One region of the Thalassotalea crassostreae genome, then DNA from elsewhere that is predicted to be linked to it. Evidence: predicted binding sites of a transcription regulator. Region 1 holds the regulator's gene; the other holds the start of a gene.
What was found. Region 1 encodes sigma-54, which starts transcription at its own class of promoters, with help from an activator protein. Its sites were predicted from a motif close to GTTGGCACGNNNNTNGNNT; they were not measured.
Positions count from the first base shown of each region.

Region 2: the regulator sigma-54 is predicted to act here: its motif matches at 1,457-1,475, upstream of LT090_RS09370 (ANTAR domain-containing response regulator).

Region 1 is NZ_CP017689.1:563,187-566,346, forward strand. Features, by position in the region: gene ptsN (PTS IIA-like nitrogen regulatory protein PtsN) at 1-229, opposite strand, end outside; gene hpf (ribosome hibernation promoting factor) at 232-519, opposite strand; gene LT090_RS02500 (RNA polymerase factor sigma-54) at 544-2,040, opposite strand; gene lptB (LPS export ABC transporter ATP-binding protein) at 2,203-2,931, opposite strand; gene lptA (lipopolysaccharide transport periplasmic protein LptA) at 2,969-3,160, opposite strand, start outside.
Region 2 is NZ_CP017689.1:2,160,282-2,163,441, reverse strand. Features, by position in the region: gene odhB (2-oxoglutarate dehydrogenase complex dihydrolipoyllysine-residue succinyltransferase) at 1-129, shown strand, start outside; partial or broken gene LT090_RS17255 (2-oxo acid dehydrogenase subunit E2) at 234-317, shown strand; gene LT090_RS09375 (hypothetical protein) at 567-1,139, opposite strand; gene LT090_RS09370 (ANTAR domain-containing response regulator) at 1,509-2,129, shown strand; gene LT090_RS09365 (CmpA/NrtA family ABC transporter substrate-binding protein) at 2,129-3,160, shown strand, end outside.

The sequences.
Region 1 (3,160 bases):
TAGGTTGCTCTGAGTTATCTATTCGACCGTGTGGAATTGCTATTCCATTACCGATACCAGTACTACTAAGCTTTTCACGAGTCATTAAACTATTGAGTAAAGCCTTCTCATCACAACTTTTAATTTTAGTCGAAGCAACTCTACTGATTTGTTCCAGAACGTTTTTTTTACTATTTCCCCTAACGCCACAAAGTGTGCGTTCGGGGGTTAGAATACTACTTAAATTCATAATTAGTGTTTAGACAATTTAGCCTTGTGCTTTAAAACTTGACGATCAAGTTTATCAATTAAACTATCAATAGCTGCATACATATCTTCATGGTCTGCGGAGCCAAATATTTCACCACCATTTAAGTGAATCGTTGCTTCCGCAATTTGCTGCAGTTTTTCAACTTTCAATACAACATACACATTATTAATATGATCGAAATGTCGTTCCAATTTTTCAAATTTCTGATTCACATATGAACGCATAGAATCGGTAACTTCAACATGGTGACCTGATAGATTAATTTGCATAAGCTGTATCCTTATTTTATCGGTTTAAATTAAGCTCTTTCTTTGATTCGAAGGCGGGATTCCTAATGCTTCTCTATATTTAGCAATAGTTCGCCTTGCAACGTTAATTCCCTGCTCGGACAATAATAGAGCTATCTTACTGTCGCTTAATGGTTTGCTTGGTTTTTCAGCTTCAACCAATTTTCCAATTAACGCTCTAATCGCTGTAGAAGAACATTCTCCGCCGCTTTCAGTGCTTACGTGACTAGAGAAAAAGTATTTCAACTCAAAAATACCTCTAGGTGTATGCATATACTTATTTGTCGTTACTCGTGAGATTGTAGATTCATGCATTTCAACAGCTTCTGCAATATCATTTAACACCATTGGACGCATCGCTTCTGGTCCATGCTCAAAAAAAGCTTGCTGCATTTGTACGATACAGTTTGATACTTTCAATAAGGTTTCATTTCTACTTAATAGTGACTTGATAAACCACTTAGCTTCTTGCAAGTGGGTACGAATAAATTGGCCATCACTCTCTGAGGTTTTGCTTTTAGTCAGTGCTGCGTATTGTTGATTAATGCCTAATTTTGGCGCTGTGTCTGGGTTTAATTCTACTGTCCACCGGCCATTTTTCTTAAATACGCTGACGTCAGGAATGACATATTGTTCGTCACTTTTGGCTATCGCATCACCTGGTCTTGGGTTTAACGTATGAATTAATCGCATGACCTCTTTAAGCTCATCTTCTTTAAGCTTAGTTTTGCGCATAATGGTTCTAAAATCGCGATTACCGAGTAAATCAATATGATTTTCAATAACGTTCTTTGCGTCGTCTAAATGTGGCGTGTCTTTATCAAACTGTGATAATTGAATGAGTAAACAATCTGCAATTGATTGCGCGCCAACGCCAATAGGATCGAATAAATGAATACGTTTTAATACTGCTTCAACTTCATCTAATTCTACTTCTTCATCGCCGAGACTTTCTAACACGTCTTCGACAGTGATTGTTAAATAGCCGCTGTCATCGATAGCGTCGATAATGGTAGTCGCAATTGTCTTATCAGTGTCGGTAAATGGGGTTAACTCCATTTGCCAGTATAGGTGGTCTTGAATGGAATCTGAGGTTTCGCCTTGATAGACGTAATCATCATCGGAACTGGCTGCTATACCAGTGTTAGATGTACCCGCACTAAAGCTTTCTTCCCAGGTACTGTCGACCGATAAGTCTTCTGGGATTTCGGTTTTATTTAAGGCTTCTGTTGTCGAAATTTCATCTCTGCTAGGTGCTGCATCTTCAGTGCCATCAAGGCTAGCTTCTGCGGAAGATATTTGTTCAATGGACTCATTACCTGATTCACTATCTGATTCATTCGAACCAGTTTCATCAACTTCTAAAAGTGGGTTCGAATCAAGAGCTTCTTGGATTTCTTGTTGCAGGTCGAGAGTAGACAATTGCAGCAATTTGATTGCTTGCTGCAATTGCGGTGTCATGGTTAAATGTTGCCCCATTCGGAGCTGAAGACTAGGTCTCATTGTCGAAAAACAATTCCAAAAAATATTTATGCAAATTAATTTAAATATTGACTCTATTGTCAAAAATTAAATTTAATGCGTGAAAAGTAATGCTGTAATAATTATAAAAGAGAGCATTACTTAATTAAAATTACTTTGATATCTTAAATATCACTTTACTAACTATAGCGTGAATTTTTCACCTAGGTATACATCTCGAACATGTTGGTTACTAAGCACCTGTTCAGCATTGCCTTCCGCGATTAATTCTCCATGGCTTACAATGTACGCATGCTCACAGACATCAAGAGTTTCCCTAACGTTGTGATCAGTAATAAGTACGCCAATCCCCCTCGCTTTGAGGTGTAAAATTATTTTTTTTATATCGCCAACCGATATAGGATCAACACCTGCGAAAGGTTCGTCGAGCAATATAAATTGTGGATCGGCCGCTAGCGCGCGCGCGATTTCAACACGACGTCGCTCGCCGCCTGACAAACTTTGCCCTGTGTTTTCAACAATATGTCCAATATTAAACTCTTCTACCAATGACTCTAACTTTTCTTGACGGCCAACGTCATCGAGATCTTTACGGGTTTGTAATATCGCCATAATATTGTCAAATACACTTAATTTCCGAAATATCGATGCTTCTTGTGGTAGATAACCTATACCTTGACGAGCTCTTTCGTGCATAGGTTGCAGGGTTAAATCTTCACCATTTAAACTTACTTTGCCATCATCGGAAGGAACTAGGCCAACAATCATATAAAACGAGGTGGTTTTACCTGCACCATTTGGTCCTAACAGCCCTACAACTTGTCCAGCGTTCACTGTTATGCTGACATCTTTTACCACTTTTCGGCCTTTATAGGCTTTGGCTAAATTTTCTGCTTTTAAAGTTGCTGTCATCGCTTTCTTTTATCACTTAATGTATTTATTTATTTATTTATTGATTGTTTTCGATTGTGCTATCTAATTTTTCTTCGGTTTTTTTATCAACCGCTTTTTTAGCTTCCGGTTTCAATATTGTAGTAACCGCTTCAGTACTTTCAGCACTTAGTTGTTCGGTAGCAATGTTGTAGGTGATAATATCGCCTTGCACCATACTACCTTCTTGGCTGACCTTTGCATTACCTTT
Region 2 (3,160 bases), 1.6 Mb from region 1:
ATCTTACCTATGATGTACTTAGCGTTATCATACGATCACCGCTTGATCGATGGTAAAGAGTCAGTTGGTTTCTTAGTAACAATTAAAGAGTTACTAGAAGACCCAGCTCGCTTATTATTAGATATCTAATCTAAAAACAAAGTTTAATAGAAAGCCGCTTTTTTATAGCGGCTTTTTAATGTCTGGATTTTGACAAATCCAAGGCAGAACTCATATAGGCTGTTAACGGTAAAGTTGAAATCTTACCTATGATGTACTTAGCGTTATCATACGATCACCGCTTGATCGATGGTAAGAGTCTGTTGGTTTCCTTGTAACGATTAAAGAGTTACTTGAAGATCCAGCTCGTCTACTTTTAGATATCTAATCTAAAAACAAAGTTTAATAGAAAGCCGCTTTTTTATAGCGGCTTTTTTATGTCTAAATTTCAGCAAATAGTTTGAAAAATGGCACTGTCATTGCGGCGTGCTTTTGGTTTTAACCTCCTGACGAATGCTGTGACTTAATTTTGTTAACCATGCAGTCGTCGTTGGCCGGGATTACGTTGTTAATCTCTGTCTGAGCTTTTAGAACCATAAGCCAATTGACAGAAACCAATTAGGTGTTTCTATGGTGTTATCATATTCACTATTAAAAGCTTTCAGGCCAAATGCTTGATGCCTATATCCAGCACTCACACTGAAATTATTACCAATTAACACTCCTGTTTCTGCAGAGAATTCATACATAATATGGCCTTCGCCACGCTCATCTTCATAATATGGTGAATCTTCATTATAGTTGATTGAAGCAAGACCAATCCCAGTATTTAAAACGAATAAAAATTGTATATCATCATTTAGATAAAATTCATTTTCGAGCCCTATATCTATAATGAACGGTAGGCTAAATCCTACAGAATATGTCGATAATTGTTCGAAGTTTTGGCTATCACCCTCTATCTGGTAATAATCAAAATACATAGGAAATTTTGTACCACCTGATAAACGCATTCCTAATGCTGAATCCCCTTCAAAAGACGCATTATAATCAACGTTTTCAAATTCACTGCTTGTCGTATAAACGCTGAAAGACATATATTTGTCTTCGGCACAAAGCCCTGTACTAAAAAGTGTCAGTAGTAGTAAATAAACTCTCATTTTACGTCCTTACATATTTTAATATTGTGAAAGATTTCGACATTATAAAAGCACAGCAATTATTGAAGTTCAGCAAGTTTTAAAAACGTATCGCTATTTGCGACCAAGGGGCTAATTATTTAATCCTTTATTAGTTTTTTGTTGTTAATTAGGATTATTGAGTCAGTATGCTTTATTAATGCGTGGTATTGCTGCAAGCGGGAACTAGTCATAAAGAAACGTGCACTTTGATAACGCATTATTGCAAGGTTTTAGAGCGAAATATGATCTCTCAATTAATGACGAATGGTAAGTGGTTGATAAATAAAGATATAATATTTGGCATAATCATTGAATACAATAATTGTTGTTTCCCATTTTTAGCATTTTATGAATTCAAAAAATACATTGTCATTAGCCAAGAAGCTTAAAGTTTTACTCGTTGAAACAGACAGAGAAAAAGCAAAAATTATCGAAGGTGTGTTGATAAGTGCTCGTTATGACGTAAAGCGAGTCGTCAACTCAGGCATTCCATTGCTTAAACAAGTTGAGAATACGCAACCTGACATCATTATTATTGATATGGAATCTCCAGATCGAGATATGCTAGAAAGCTTAAATCGTATATCTCACTCGATACCCAAGCCAGTCGTTATTTTTTCAGAGGAAGAAGACCAGAATACAATAACGCAATTGGTTAAGTCAGGCGTAAGTGCCTATGTGATAGGTGGTATAGATTACAGCAGAGTTAAATCTATAGTCGATATCGCAGTTGCACGCTTTTCACAGTACCAAAGCTTAAAAGATGAACTTAAACTGACTAAACAAAAATTGACCTCGCAAAAGAGTATAGAAAAAGCCAAGTTGTGGTTAATGCAAAGCCGTAACCTGTCAGAAAACGATGCTTACCATTTCCTTAGAAAAACGGCGATGGATAATAGCCAAAAAGTCGAAGATGTTGCTAATAACATGCTAGCGATGGCTAATATGTTTGCTGGAGATTCTGCGTAATGGTGGCTGCTCAATTACAAAGTAAAAGGCTTGAGTCGATTGAAAAAGAACAAATTACCCTTGGTTTTATGCCGCTTACCGACTGTGCTCCTTTAGTCGTAGCGAAAGAGTTAGGTTTTTTTGCGAAATTTGGTCTAAATGTTACTTTAAGTAGACAAAATTCTTGGGCAAGTATGAGAGATAAACTTGCGGCAAATGTATTAGATGCAGGGCAATTACTTGCGCCAATGCCGCTAGCTGGGGCTTTGGGTTTAGACGCTCATTGTAAAGGTTTAGTCGCTCCATTTGTGCTCAGTCGTAATGGCAATGCTATCACTTTAAGCCGTAACTTATTCGAAGCCATTAGCCCAGCTAAGATACTTACATCTTCATTAGATGCTTCCAGTCTTTGTTCTCAAGTTAAACTTAAAAAAAACAATAAACTTACTTTTGCCACTGTGTATCCCTACAGCTGTCATTATTTACAATTAATAAGTTACTTTAAGCAAGGTGGTGTAGATCCAAATGACATAAATATCGCCATCATATCGCCAGCGAATATGGTCCCTGCATTAAGGCATGATGATATTGATGGTTTTTGTGTTGGCGGCCCGTACAATGCTAAGGCGGTAAGGGAAGGAGTTGGAGTTACTGTTGCAACATCTATCGATATATGGCCTGATCTGCCTGAAAAAGTATTAGGCTTTAAGCGTCAATGGTATATCGAAAATCCAACAACAGCCTGCGCACTACTTAGTGCCTTATCATTGGCATGTGATTGGTTAAGTCAAATACCAAATCGTTTTGAAGCGGCAAAATTGCTAAGTCAAAAACAATACATTAATACATCAGTTGACGTTATTGCTCCGAGTTTATTGGGAAGCTGTTTAACGATGAGGGGCGCAGCGCCAAGAGCGGTGGACTTATATAACCGTTTTAGCAGTGATGAAACAGCTAATGCTAATCAACCTCAACAATCAGACTTTTGTCAGTTACAACAGTACTTCCTATCCGCATTTAGCCAAGCGGATTCAAATCCACGGGAGTTATCG